Regions from separate parts of the Gemella sp. genome, predicted to be linked through region 1. Evidence: riboswitches for the same ligand, from Rfam matches in the RefSeq annotation. Region 1 holds a riboswitch; the other holds the start of a gene.

Region 1 (7,815 bases):
TATTGTATACAAATCCATCTAATGAAGGTGGAAAAGAAGTTGGAGCTACCGTTGCTATAAATAATACGATGAGCTTTTTAGAGTTGGGGTATGTAGGTGATACAGATTATCAACTTACTACTGCTCTAGAAGGAATTACTATTTTCCAAGAAGCTTATAAGGATTCGATAGCTTTTAGCAAAGATGGGCATGCGGATATTATTTCAGAGGATAACAGTAGTGGAATATATAGACTAACATCACCGAAAAAACTGACAAAAACGTATCTTTCATCAAGAGAAGCGGAACTGTATTCTGTTGAGAAGACTGAATATGTAATTAACTATCTCTATGATAGAGTAAACCTTAAAGAGATAAGTGATATAGTTTTGGGGTATGATAAGATTTATAACAAAGATAGAAATAGTTTTAGTTATGTACCAGCATGGTATGTGAAATATAATGATAGATATGTAAGTTTCAAAAAATTAAAAGAAATGATAAACAAGGGAGAGAGACTATGAACTGGGGTAAGATGAAGACATTATTTATTTACCTATTCGTTGCGTTAAATGCTGTCTTGTTAACATTTTATGTGTATACTGTTCAGAAAAATAAAACTGAAATAGTTCAAGAAAAAGAAATAATAGAGCGTGCTATGAAAAATGATAACATAACTGTAGAAGAAAATACTACAAAACGTGATAATCTTGGCTATGTAAATGTAACGATTTCTGATTTGAAAGATGTTAGAAAAGAAGAAGGCAGTTTAAAGTACGAAGTTGAAAATATAGATAAGACATCTACTTTAAAAGTTAGTTCGGAAAATTCTATTACGAATGTAAATAAAAGTAGTTATAGAGGTGAGTTAGATTCATTCCTATTAGAGAAGATGAAGCTGAGTGCAAATTATATTTTTTCTAGTTATAATTCATCTAAAAATGAAGTTATTTATGAGCAACAAATAGATAACTTTAGAGTATTTTCGAATAAGAATGCACGAATAGTTTTTAGTGTCGAAAAAAATGGAGATATAAAAAACTTCACATTAACAGGCGTTTCGAATATAAGAAAAGACAAGAATGAAACATTGGTCTCGTCTAATCAAGCGATAAATAGGTTATATCATGAGGATTTAATTCCTAAAAACTGCCGTGTTCGTACTACTTTAGGCTATTATACTTATATTTCGCAAACGGAAAATCAAGTATTGATACCGACGTGGAATGTAGAAATAAGTGATAAAGATGGACGAGTTAGTAATTACTATGTAGATGCTATAAACCTAAATGTATTGAATAGAAAAGGTTATAGCTCATAGATAGGTGTTTAAATAAAGAAAAAACTATTCACTGCGATAAAAGCAATGAATAGTTTTTTAATATTAGTCTGCTAAGTAAGCTTTTAGCATCCAAACGTTTTTCTCTAATTGAGTTTTTAATCCTAATGCTAAGTCAGAAGTACCTTGATCTCCTTCTTCTTCAGCTACACTCATAAGGTGAGTTAAATCATTGATTAATAATTCGAAGTCGTGGAATACAGCTGCAACCATCTCTTTAGTTGTTTCTTTTTCAGTTGCTTCTTGGATTGTTGCGATTTCTAAAGCACCTTTAAGTGTAGAAACTGGACGACCTCCGATTGCTAATAATCTTTCAGCTGCTTCGTCTAAAGATTCTGTTGTGTAGTCATAGTAGTTTTCAAATACTTCGTGTAGTGTGTAGAAGCTACGTCCTTTTACATACCAGTGGAAGCTGTGTAATTTTGTGTATAATACTGTTAAGTTAGCAACAAGTTTGTTTAATTCTGTTTTACGTGTCATTTTTAATTTTTCTCCTTTATTTTTAATTTATGATTAAATTATAGCACTATGAATTTCTCATGTAAAGTTAATAAGCTCATAAAAGTTATTGAGAATTATTCTCTAAAAAGAATGTTGATTTATCAATGTTTCCTGAGGTGAAAAATTATAAATGATAATCATTATTTATGATGAAGGCTGGGGATTTTGGTTGAATAAGTTGAAATAAACATTTTATGTTGATAAAATTATTTATGAAAGGAGTAGAATCGATGGCAAGATTGTGCATATTTTTAATAAATTTATATAGGAGATACATATCTCGTTACACAAAACCAACGTGTAGATTTTCTCCTACATGCTCAAGTTATGCTTTAGAGAGTTATAAGAGATTTGGTTTTTTCTTAGGGACGTATTTAACGGTGAAGAGGCTGTTAAAGTGTCATCCCTTTTATAAAGGTGAGTACTTTGATAATGTACCTTTGTTTAAAAGGGATATTTTCAAATTTACAAGAAAAAAATAAAGAGGCAACGGGAGAAAGTTGCCTCTTTATAGGGCGAAATTGTTTTTTGATAAAATAATAATCATGTTTTGCCAAAAAAAGGGAGTCGATTTAGCAAAAATAATTTTTTATAAAATTTATCTGTTTAAAGTGTTTGTGAAGTAAATCCTCATAATTATCCACAAATTCTAAAATATATACTGCAAGAGTGAGGTAAACCCTTATAATTATCCACAGATGCAAGGGTTTATACTATTTATCGATGCTATTTCCTGCATCTAGCCATGCGGCAATTCCGCCCGGGAATCTATAGACATTTTTGTATCCTGCTTCTTTTGCTAATACTGCACCGACGTGGCTTCTTTCACAGGCTACAAAACCGCAGTAGATAACTATTTTTTTATCTTTATTGTCTCCTAATGTTTTTAAGAATGCTTCTTTTTCTTCTGGTTTCAAATCTTTCATTTCTTTAGGTAGACCAGCGTTAACAGCACCTTTTATTTTTGTTTTTTCAAAACGATCTGCAGGAATTGTGTTAATTAAAAGCATGTCTTCTTTGCTATCGATAGATTTTTTTAATTCGTCTGCACTGATTAGGTTGTAGTCCCCTGTTTTTGTTGCTTTAACTAATTTTATCGATGCTTTCTCTACTTCGTTTTCTTTTCCATCTTTTGCAGAACGGTTAAGGCCATCTCCACTACTGCATCCTATTAAAGACACAGAAAGTAATATACTCGATAAAGCTAGTGTAATTTTATTTTTTTTCATAAAAGTTAGTCCTCCTTTAATTTTCACTTTTATTATAACATAAAAGAGTGAATTTTTAAACTAAATATAAAATAAAATTTAGCTAATTTAAAATTATAGATTATCGTAATATTACATTTATATTTATATGTAAGCATAAATTTATACTTTAGAATATAGTATAAATAGTAAAATAATATATAGTTTATTAAAATGATATTCATAGGTAGAGTTACAATAAGTTTATATATTTTGTGCAATTTAAAAACTCTGCTACTGGAAAGAAGGTAACAGAGTTTTATTTTAATTTTGGAAAAAATTTATTCAGTTTTATTTTCTACTTATTATCTTTTTTATAAGATGGAGGATTTTAATTTTTGTATTAGTATTTTTGTTAGCTAACATTTTTTTAACGACATTTGGCATCTCTAACTTTTCGTCATCTTTTTTATTGGCTAGCATTTTTTTAACGAAGTCTGGCATTTCAGGCTTTTCACCATCTTTTTTATTAGCTAGCATTTTTTTAACGAAGTCTGGCATTTCAGGTTTTTCACCATCTTTTTTATTGGCTAACATTGCTTTAACGAAGTCTGGCATTTCTCCTGTTGGTTTATCCATTTCATTAAATGTTGTTTTCTCTGGATTATGAGAAATAAAAGGATTGTTTTTGTTAGCTTCAATCGTTGATACAAGAGCCTCAATTAAACGAGAATCGTAGTTCGGCATAGGTGGTCTATGATAAGTCACTCCAAACTCCTCGCAAAGTTCTCGACATTCAACATCGTTATCGAAAAGAACTTCGATGTGCTCGCTTATAAAGCTAAGTGGAACAAATATATAATGCTTAGGATGTTCTTCTTGCTCTCTTAAGTACTCGAGAACATCAGGTTTAATCCATGGCATCCCAATATCACTTTCACTTTGCCAAGTATTCGTATAGTTTTCTTTTTCAAGACCTATTTTTTCAGCTATAAGTTTTGTCATATCAAAAATCTGATCTACATATGGATCATTATACTTTAAAGCAATTTCGGGTACGCTGTGTGCAGAAAAAACTACCTTGTAGCTATCTTCTTTTACTTTTTCAGTAATAATTTTTTTGATTTCATCTGCCCAGAATTCAATTAACTTCTCTTCTTTGTACCAAGATTTTATTATATTGAATTTAATTTTATCACTCTTAATAAATCTTTCGTAACCCATAATAGAGTAGAATGAATAATGTGGTTCAAGAATTAAACAAATACATTCCTCTATACCATCATCTTCCATTTTTGAAATTATATCAGGGATATAAGGTGAAGAAAATTTATTGGCAAAGTATACTTTATATTCATCTTTTACAGATTCTCTTAAAAGTTCAACTTCTTTAAGTGTTATATCTTGAAGGGGAGAACCATCAATGCGAAGATAATTTTTTAAAAGTAGATTGATTTCTTCGTCGTTAGGACGGACTCCTCTTCTAATATTTGTGAAAAATTTTGTTATACCTTCGAATGTATATTCTTCAGGTGTTCCATATGTCATTACTAAAATAGCTTTACTCATTTTATAACCTCTCTAAATAGTCTAGTCATGTATAATTATAACATTTTTTGTACTAAAACACACGTATTAATAAATTGTTACAGATAACCATTATTGATTAGGAATAAAAGGTGTATAAAGGCGATTTAATATGTTTATTTTACTGATAGGCAATTATGGCAAAATAAGGTAATTGAGGTTGTTTTGAGTTTGATAAAATTGAATTTAAAAAAACTATTGCAAAAAAGTCTAAAAAGTTATAATATAAAAGTTAACTAAAAAAGTTTACTAATAAGGGAGTTTAAGAATCTCCAATTGGTTGAAGAAAAAAGGAGGAAATGTTTAAATGAGAAAGAAAATATTTGGAGCGATAACTTTTATTGCAGCTGTTGGTGGCGTTATTTATATGAAAAATAATCCTAAATATAAGGAGATTGTTAGAGTCGTGAAGACTGCTGATGCACGTGGTTTTTATGAAAAAATAATTTTAGAAAAAGATAAACTTGCATTTACAGCAAAAGCGAAGATTAAAGATTATAAGATTGATTATGAGAGTATTAGAAATGTCGGAGAGAAAATCTATGCTCGTCTAATAGTTAATAATGATGAAAAATTAAATATCGATACAGTGATAAGTGAGAAAGATACGAATGTAGAAGAAGTATCACATTCAGAAAAACTGGATGAATTATTGAATAAATAGCAGTTAAGGGGGCAGAAAATGATTTTTTTTATTTTTCTGCCCCCTTAACTTGGATTTTCTTGAATAATTATGATAAGTATTTCCTAGGAAATTAATAAAAAAGGAATCCTCCATTACAGTAAGGTGATGTAATGGAGGATTTTTCATGGTTAAATTAATTAGTATCCAATATTATTATGCGAAACGGCTACGAATACTAGTTGGTATTGATTTATAAACACTCTTAGTAACGAAGAATAAGAATGTTACTAAGGCACCTTTAAGTAGGTTGAATGGCACGATACCAACAGCTACGATTGTTTTTACATTAGTCACGATGTCTGCTAGATTCATAATATATCCATATGCTGGAAGTAATACGAAGTAGTTAAGAAGTGACATGAATACTGTTATTGCTAGTGTTCCTAAGATTCCACCAATAATAGTCTTAGCAGTACCTTTTTTATAGAAAAGAACGATGATACTGATAAAAGTGAATTCTACTACTATATTAGCAATCGATCCGATTGGTTCATGTGATAATAAAGCGAAGTGTAGGAAGTTTTTTAAGAATGATACTAAAAGAGCATCTTTATATCCTAATAATAACAACGCCATGAATAGCGGGATGAACGTAAAATCAAATTTTAGAAATGGTGGCAAGAATGGCACAGCAAAACTAAAAAAAGATAGAAGTAGAGCAATAACTGCAAGCATACCACTCAAAACTAGTGAGTGAACATTTTTTTTATACATTTAAAACCTCTTTCCTATCTTCATAGGCAATAAAATAGCCGCAATATTATTCTTAAAAAGGTGTATTCTAAATCACGTTAGATATAAAAAACACCACTTTAAAAATTTTAAAGCGGGACTGAAAGGTATGAAAAATAAGCGTTACACTTAAGCGAAGTACAGCAAATATACATACGTAATGTACTGTATGTGTAAGTTTATTTATTCTATATCTTCTATCATCCAGACTGTACTGTCGGTTTTGGAATTTCACCAAATCTGCTTGCGCTCGCGGACTTTGACCGCCGGTCGGGAATTTCACCCTGCCCCGAAGATAATTAAATTTATTATTTATACGTTTATTATAAACCGAAGTTGCTAGGTTGTAAAGTGAAAAGGTTTAACTTTTTTTAAAAAATAGATAAAAGCAGCTCAGAAATAATTTTCTAGAGCTGCTCAAATATTTTATTTTTAAAATTATTCTACTGTTACTGATTTAGCTAAGTTACGTGGTTTATCGACATCTAGTCCTTTAGTGTAGGCTGCGTAGTATGCGAATAGTTGTGTAACTACGATACTTGCGATTGGAGCAAGATCTTCGTTTACGTTAGGGATAGCGTAGTCACCTTTACGAGCTAATTTTTCTAATGTAATAATTAGAGTATTAGCACCACGGCTAGCTACTTCACTTACGTTACTACGTGTGTTTAAATCTAGTTTAGCGCTTGTGATAAGAGCTACAACAGGTGTTCTTTCTTCGATAAGAGCGATAGTACCGTGTTTTAATTCTCCTCCGGCAAATCCTTCTGTTTGAATGTAAGAAACTTCTTTAAGTTTTAATGCTGCTTCACATGCACTATAGTAGTCGATTCCACGTCCGATATAGAATGCATTACGCTCTGTGAATAAGTTTTTAGCTAAGTCTTTGATAGTTTTTGTATCATCTAAAATTGATTCGATTGCAGAAGTAATTACTGATAATTCTTGCTCGATATCAAATTTAGGTTGTTTAGAAAGTTGTTTAGCTACTTCATAAGCTAGTATGCTTAATGTTGCGATTTGAGCAGTGTATGCTTTAGTAGAGGCAACGGCGATTTCAACACCTGCATGAAGTAATAATGTGTAATCACACTCACGAGATAAAGTTGAAGCATCAACGTTAGTAAGTACTAAGAACTTATAATCTGCACTTACGCTACGTAATTTTGTAAGTACGGCACGAAGGTCAGCTGTTTCTCCTGATTGAGAAAGGAAGATGAACATTGGTTTTTTAGATAATAATGGTACGTTGTAAGCAAATTCTGATGCTAAGTGTACCTCTGTAGGAATACCAGCCCATTTTTCAAAATAATTTCTTCCTACTAAACCAGCGTTGTAACTTGTACCGCATCCGATAATGTATAATCTATCAGCATCTTTTACATTGTTAATAATTTCGCTGTCAATATTAACATCATGTCCATCGAAGTAGTGAGAGATGATGTTACGCATAGCTCCTACTTGCTCATGAATTTCTTTAATCATGTAATGTTCGTGGATACCTTTATCGATTTCTCCAGCGTTTAAGTTAGTTGAGAAACTTTCACGCTCTACAACATTACCTTCTTTATCTTCGATAGTTACGCTATCTTTTTTCACGATAACAAATTCACCATCGTTGATTTCTAAGAAGTTGTTAGTATATTTAATCATTGCTAAAGCATCACTACCAACATAGTTTTTATTTTCTTCTCCTAGTCCGATAAGAAGTGGACTCTTATTTTTTGCTACATATAATGTGTCTTTATCTTCAGTATCGATTAAACAAAGTGCATAAGAACCTTGAAGTTTTGATACAGCTTTTT
Region 2 (7,815 bases), on a different contig from region 1:
CGTGACTGGGAAAAATTACCAGCAGTTGAAAGAGGCGCATACCTAAGAAAAATTGCAGAACGCATTCGTGAACGTGAACCAGAAATTACACAAACAATCGTTAATGAAGGTGGTAAAACTTTCGATTTAGCAAAAGTTGAAGTATTATTCACAGCTGACTACTTAGATTATATGGCTGAATGGGCTAGAAGATACGAAGGAGAAATTATTCAAAGTGATAGAAAAGATGAACACATCTTCCTATTCAAACGCCCTCACGGAGTAACTACTGGTATCCTACCTTGGAACTTCCCATTCTTCTTAATCGCTAGAAAAGCTGCACCAGCTTTATTAACAGGTAATACAATCGTTATTAAACCTAGCCAATTAACACCAATTAACGCAGATATTTTCGCTGAAATTTGTGTAGAAGTAGGACTTCCTAAAGGCGTTCTTCACATTGTTCACGGTCGTGGATCTGTAGTTGGAAATAGATTAGCTTCTAACCCTAAAGTTGGATTAGTAAGCTTAACAGGTAGCTTAACAGCTGGACAAGAAGTTATGAAAGCTGCCGCTGAAAACATTACTAATGTTTCTCTAGAACTTGGAGGAAAAGCACCAGCTATCGTCTTCAAAGATGCAGACCTAAATCTTGCTGCTAAAGCAATCGTAGCTTCACGTGTAATTAACTCAGGGCAAGTATGTAACTGTGCAGAAAGAGTATATGTACACGAAGATGTTAAAGTTGAATTCGAAAAATTATTATTCGCTGAACTTGATAAAGTTAAATTCGGTGACCCTAATAAAGAAGGTGGCGTAGATTACGGACCACTTATCGAAAAACGCGCTGTAGACGCTGTTGCTGAAAAAGTTGCTTATGCAGTAAAACAAGGTGCAACTCTATCTTATGGTGGAACTCGCGATGAAAACCAAGTTGGATATTTCTATGGACCAACTGTATTAACTGACGTAACTAACGAAATGAACATCATGAAAGAAGAAACATTCGGACCTGTAATCCCAATCGCTACATTCAAAACTTTAGAAGAAGTATTAGAATACGCTAACGATTCAGAATATGGATTAACTTCATCAGTTTACACTACTAACCTAAACACTGCATTCAAAGCGGTTAATGGTCTAAAATTTGGTGAAACATACATCAACCGTGAAAACTTCGAAGCAATGCAAGGATTCCACGCTGGACGTCGTAAATCTGGTATCGGTGGAGCAGACGGTAAACATGGTTTAGAAGAATACTTAACAACTCAAGTTGTTTACATGCAATTAGATAACGAATAAAAAGAAAACCCAGATTCTAGAAATTCTAGAGTCTGGGTTTATACTTTTTATATTGAAAGAAAGATTCTAAATAATTAGAATCTTTCACATCTTATATATTAATTAAGATAATTCTGGAAAAAATCCTGGGGGTGGTGTAACTGGATCCGTATCACCACTTAGTTTACCATCACTTTTATTCCCAGATTTCCCTGGTGCTGGTTGTGGTGCTGGCGTTGGTTTCGGAGTTAAGTCTCCTGGTTTATCACTTGGAGCTGGTGTTGTATTTCCTGGTTCAGTTGGTTTATCAGCTGGTGTTCCTGGAGCTGGAGCCGGAGTTGGTTTCGGTTCTGGCGTTGGTTGTGGTGCTGGTGTTGCATTTCCTGGTTTTCCTGGTTCAGTTGGTTTACCATCTTCGTATTTGTAAGAAACTGTTGCTCTTACTAAGTGAGCGTTGATAGTTTTTGAGATTGTTACGTGCTCAGTTACTGCAGCAGTTTTTGGTAATGCTTTTGGAGCAAATCCATTTCCTACTTTAGCATCTACGTTGAAAGGTACTAATTTAGTTTCACCTTTTTTAAGATCTCCAACGTTTACTGTGTATTGACCTTTTCCATCAACAGAGATTGTAACTTTTGCAGCTTGTACATCTTGAGTTGCAGTAACTTGTACGAAGTTACCTTTCTCATTTTGTACGAATTTAGCTGAAACGTGTTTTGATTGAGCTTGCTCAGCAGCTTGTGCTACTGGTGCAGTTGTTTGAGCTGCTACTGGTGCTACTGCTAATCCAGCAACTACTGTAGCTGCTACTACTTTTTTAATATTTTTGTTCATTATTAAACTTCCTCCTATTTATTATATAAATACATTAATTTATGCATTAAATTCATATAGTTACAATACTAACATATATTAAAATTCAATGCAACACTTTACGTGAATTTTTAAAGATTTTATAGGATTTTTTTTAAAACTGTTTATAGCAGAAAATCAAATAACCGTCCCTTTCCCATTTATATTAGCCCTTCTGTAACTTTTTTAAACAAAATAATTAATCATATTAATTATTTAACTTATCCCCTATTCGATATTTTTTATCAATTAAAACAATTTTCATAAATTAGCATTAACTCAAACGCAGACTTTTTTTATTAAAATCGAAAATTTAATGTCTTTTCTATTTTTTCATAAAGATTACAAAAAAACAATTGACAAATTTTCAGATAAATGTTAAGATTTTAACAACAATTATAAAAAGGAGCTACTCAATAATGAAAAACACTATTTTAACTAGTAAAAGAGAATACTTTTTTGTGCCATTTTAGCAGCACTTATATCTCATAGCATTGTAGATATAAGTGCAACGATGTCTACAATGGCTAGTTAAGTTTGTTTTTCGGCCATTGGTAAAATACTAAATGGTCTTTGAGTATAATAATATATATTTCTAAAAAGCTATTTAGTATTTTCTAAATAGCTTTTACTTATTTTTAAAATCAAATTTAGGAGGAAAATTTTATGTCAGATAATTCAAAATGGAGTTCTAAAATAGGATTCATACTTGCTTCTGCTGGTTCTGCAATAGGACTAGGTGCAGTATGGAAGTTCCCGTATATGACTGCAGCTAATGGTGGAGGTGGATTCTTACTTGTTTTCCTTATATTCACATTATTAATTGGTTTACCACTTCTTCTAGCTGAATTTGTACTAGGTCGTGGCGCTGGTGTTTCAGCGATTAGAACTTTCGGTAAATTAGGAAAAAATAAAAAATACAATGTTATTGGTTATATCGGTGGATTCGCCCTATTCATCTTACTATCATTCTACAGTGTTATCGGCGGATGGATTTTAGTATATCTTGGTATTTCAATTGCAGATGCTATTGGAGTACACTCTACTACTGATCATGCGGCACTTTTCGTTAGTATTATTTCTAACACTTGGATCGCATTAGGAGCACAAGCATTATTCATCTTATTGAATATTTATATTGTATCTCGTGGTGTACAAAAAGGTATTGAAAAAGCATCAAAAATCATGATGCCTCTATTATTCATTATCTTCCTAGTAATTATCGCAAGATCACTAACATTACCTAACGCGATGAGCGGTGTTACTTATTTCTTAAAACCAGATTTCACTAAAATCACTAGTTCTGGAATTTTATTCGCACTAGGACAATCATTCTTCGCACTATCAATCGGGGTTACAGCTATGCTTACATATGCTTCTTACCTTGATAGAAGAACTAATCTTGTTCAATCTGGTATTTCAGTTGTGTTAATGAACATTGCAGTTTCTGTAATGGCTGGATTAGCAATCTTCCCTGCGATGAGTTCATTCGGTATGGAGTCTGAAGGTGGACCAAGTCTATTATTCATAGTATTACCACAGCTATTCAACAATATGGCATTCGGTAAAATTTTCTACATCTTATTCTTAATATTATTCTTATTCGCTACTATTACCTCATCAGTAGTTATGTTAGAAATTAATGTAGGAAACATTACTAATCAAAGAAACACTAACCGTACTAAATTTAGTGTAATTATCGGAATCTTAACTTTCATAGTTGGAATTCCTTCTGCCTTATCTTACGGATCGCTGTCTAATACATTAATATTTGGAAAAACAGTATTCGATTTAATGGATTTCTTAGTATCTAATATTCTAATGCCACTTGGTTGTCTTGCTTTATCAATATTCACAGGATATGTACTTGATAAAAAAGTAGCTCTAGAACAATTACACATAGATGAAAATAAAAAATCTAGCCTAGTATTATTTAAAGTATGGTTATTCTTACTAAGATATGTACTTCCAGTTATTATCCTTATCGTTTGTTTAGCACAATTCTTATAATAAATTAAACAAAACTATCACATTGTATATTTTATATTTTGTGATAGTTTTTATTTTTTATCATTGACAATCGTTTTCATTAGTGTTAATATTAATTCATGAATTAAATATTTCTTCGGGGTCGGGTGAAAGTCCCAACCGGCGGTGACTAGTTTACTAGAAGTCCGTGAGCGCAAGCTGATCTGGTGAGATTCCAGAACCGACAGTAAAGTCTGGATGGGAGAAGAAATTAGTAACATTAGGATAAAAACACCTAATGCTTTATTGAGAATATTTTTATAGCCTATAGTGTATCTAAGAGCACTAAGGTCTATTAACCGAATATAAAACTAACCATCAATCCCGATTAAATTTGAACTTCAAATGTAATTGGGATTTTTATTATTTAGAAAGGAGTTGATAATATGCATGAATATTTTATGAAACTTGCACTTCTTGAAGCTAAGCGTGGTGCTAAATACACACATACTAACCCTTTGGTAGGAGCAATTATTGTGAAAGATAATGAAATTATAGCACGGGGTTCGCATCTTCGCTATGGGTGTGAACACGCTGAAAAAAATGCAATTTCTACTTGCGAAACTCCTGAAAAATTATTTAATTCAACACTTTACGTCACTTTAGAACCTTGTAATCATAAAGGTAAACAACCACCTTGTACAGATGCTATCGTAGAAATGGGTATCTCTAAGGTAGTTGTTGCTCAATTAGATCCTAATCCTATTGTTAGCGGAAAAGGAATTAAATATTTGCAAGATAATGGTATAGAAGTAATAACCGGTATCCTTGAAAAAGAGGCTTACAATTTAAACTACGCTTATAATCTATTTCATAGTAAAAAAAGACCTTATATAGTTTTAAAACAAGCCACTAGTCTCGATGGAAAACTAGCCTTTACCAACGAAAGAACTCAAATTACCGGTAAAGAAGTCTATGATTTTGTCAGAAGTGAAAGAGATAATTATCAAGTAATTCTCGTAGGCGCAAAAACTGTGTTAATAGACAATCCTACATTACTTGGTGCTAATACATCCCTTTTCCCACCAAAAAGAATTGTACTAGATGCTGAGGGGTCTATCTTTGAAAAGAGTAATCTTAATTTATTTAATAATAGTTCATCTGAAGTTATAATTTTTACAAAAGTTAAACACGAAAACTTACCCTCACATGTGACTCTCATTAAACCTAAAGAATTCAGCATAAAAGAAATTTTATCAGAAATCGGAAAACTCGGTATTCAATCAGTTTATGTTGAAGGTGGACCGAGCATTCATGATCAATTTTTAGCTAGCGGTTATTGGGATGAAGTCATAACCTATGTCTCCCCTACTCTTTTGGGTGGAAATAACATTTCATCATTCACTAGCAATAGGATAACAAATGAAAAAATACAACTTCACGATACTAAGATTACTAAACTTGGTGAAGATATACGTATCTCAGGAAGGAGAGTTTCTCAATGTTTACAGGATTAATAAAAGAGCAAGGTAAAATAGTAAAAATTATTAAATCTAGTCATAGTATAAAACTGACTATTCAAGCAAGTAAGAATTTACTAGAAACATACAAAATTGGTGATAGTATGGCGGTAAACGGCGTATGTCTAACATGTGTTCAAAAAAGTTCATCGCAGTTCACTGTAGATATTATGCCAGAGACTTATAAAAGAACCACATTTAAAGATTTAAAAATAAATGATGCTGTGAACTTAGAACCTGCAATGGGACATTCAGACAGATTTGAAGGTCATATTGTTTCGGGACATAGTGATGGTTTAGCACAGTTAGCAGCAAGGCAAAAAGATGAAAATGCCATTCTACTTACTTTTTCTTATCCAGGTAAATTCCAAGGTGAAATTATAAACCAAGGTTCGATTACTATTAATGGGATAAGTTTAACAGTAGTAACTTGTGATAACAACAAATTTACAGTGTCGCTAATTCCACATACAGCTAAGCATACAAACTTAGAAAAATTAAAAATTGGTGATAGTGTAAATATAGAAACAGATATACTAGCGAAATATATTAAAGCTCAATTAAAACTATTTGGAGGAAAGTTTAATGATTAATAACGTAAGACAAGCAATAGAAGATTTAAAAGCTGGAAAATTAATCGTTCTTATTGATGATGATGACAGAGAAGCTGAAGGAGATTTAGTAGGAATAGCTGAACTAGTTACTGGTGAAACTGTTAACTTTATGGCAAAACATGCACGTGGTTTAATTTGCGCACCAGTTTCAACTGAGATTGCAAAAAGATTAAATCTACACTCTATGTTAGATAAAAATACAGATCCACACCAGACTGCGTTTACAGTTAGCGTTGACCATAAAACATCAACTACGGGAATATCAGCTTTTGAAAGAGCAACAACCATAAAAGAATTAGCAAATCCGAATTCTAAACCAGAGGATTTCAATAGACCTGGTCATATGTTCCCACTTATCGGTCGTGATGGTGGAATTAAAGTTCGTCGCGGACACACAGAAGCAAGTTTAGATTTAGCAAGATTAGCTAATAGTACAGAAGCTACATATATCTGTGAAATTATGAATGAAGATGGAACTATGGCTAGAAGAGATGACTTGTATGAATTCGCTAAAAAATGGAATTTAACAGTCGTGGATTTAGATGAGTTAACACGTTTTTTGTCATTTAACGACAGCGTGAAAGTAAAGTTACCAACAGAATTTGGAGATTTTGATTTACAGCTGTTCGAAGACGAATTTAATAAAGAACACCTAATTATTAGCAAAGGTGATTTAACTTCTGAAGAACCATTATTAATACGAGTTCACTCAGAGTGTTTAACTGGAGATGTCTTCACTTCTCATAGATGTGACTGCGGTGAACAACTACATGCAGCACTTCAAAAAATTTCCGACTTAGGTCGTGGGGCTGTTCTCTATCTACGACAAGAAGGACGTGGAATAGGATTAAGAAATAAACTTCTTGCCTATCAACTGCAAGAGCAAGGGGTTGATACTTACGAAGCTAATGTACAGCTAGGATTCGCTCCCGATGAAAGGGATTATACTATAGCCGTGGACATACTTGATTACTTAGGTATTAAATCGGTAAAACTTCTTACAAATAATCCTGATAAAGTAGAACAACTAAGTTCTTTAGGAATAAATGTAGTAGACCGTGTTCCAATAAATATAAAACCACAAAAAGAAAATAAATACTATTTACAAACAAAAAAAATTAAATTTAATCATTTATTAGATATATAAGGAGAATATTATTATGACAACATTTGAAGGAAAATTTATAGGAAAAGATATTAAAGTAGCGATTGTAGTAGCTCGCTTTAACGAATTTATTACTTCTAAATTATTAGGTGGAGCTAAAGACACACTTATTAGAAACGAAGTAAAAGAAGAAAATATCGATGTTTACTGGGTTCCAGGAGCTTTTGAAATTCCATTTATCACTAAAAAATTAGTAGCTACAAATAAATACGATGGCGTTATTACATTAGGAAGTGTTATTCGTGGAAGTACTAGTCACTATGACCTAGTTTGTAATGAAGTTGCAAAAGGTGTTGGTCACATTAGTCTTAATAGTGATATCCCTGTTATGTTCGGAGTAATAACTACTGAAGACATCGATCAAGCTATTGAAAGAGCGGGATCAAAAGCAGGAAACAAAGGTAGCGATTGCGCCCAAGGTCTTCTTGAGATGATA

Evidence for each region. A riboswitch is a leader RNA that binds a small molecule or an ion and turns the genes downstream of it on or off. The one in region 1 is predicted to bind FMN.
Region 2: it holds a riboswitch for FMN, as region 1 does, so the genes downstream of both, ribD (bifunctional diaminohydroxyphosphoribosylaminopyrimidine deaminase/5-amino-6-(5-phosphoribosylamino)uracil reductase RibD) here and ACO6OL_RS00335 (ECF transporter S component) in region 1, are expected to answer to the same signal.

What each region holds. Positions count from the first base shown of each region.
Region 1 covers NZ_DBHIUF010000001.1:63,804-71,618, forward strand. Annotated here, with positions in the region: gene yycH (two-component system activity regulator YycH) at 1-503, shown strand, start outside; gene yycI (two-component system regulatory protein YycI) at 500-1,300, shown strand; gene ACO6OL_RS00310 (Dps family protein) at 1,364-1,798, opposite strand; gene yidD (membrane protein insertion efficiency factor YidD) at 2,050-2,301, shown strand; gene ACO6OL_RS00320 (rhodanese-like domain-containing protein) at 2,533-3,048, opposite strand; gene hemH (ferrochelatase) at 3,358-4,575, opposite strand; gene ACO6OL_RS00330 (DUF1310 family protein) at 4,901-5,257, shown strand; gene ACO6OL_RS00335 (ECF transporter S component) at 5,432-5,992, opposite strand; FMN riboswitch at 6,199-6,311, opposite strand; gene glmS (glutamine--fructose-6-phosphate transaminase (isomerizing)) at 6,449-7,815, opposite strand, start outside.
Region 2 covers NZ_DBHIUF010000003.1:17,835-25,649, reverse strand. Annotated here, with positions in the region: gene aldA (aldehyde dehydrogenase) at 1-1,281, shown strand, start outside; gene ACO6OL_RS01935 (hypothetical protein) at 1,384-2,094, opposite strand; gene ACO6OL_RS01930 (sodium-dependent transporter) at 2,779-4,122, shown strand; FMN riboswitch at 4,230-4,354, shown strand; gene ribD (bifunctional diaminohydroxyphosphoribosylaminopyrimidine deaminase/5-amino-6-(5-phosphoribosylamino)uracil reductase RibD) at 4,527-5,597, shown strand; gene ACO6OL_RS01920 (riboflavin synthase) at 5,582-6,193, shown strand; gene ribA (GTP cyclohydrolase II) at 6,186-7,361, shown strand; gene ribH (6,7-dimethyl-8-ribityllumazine synthase) at 7,375-7,815, shown strand, end outside.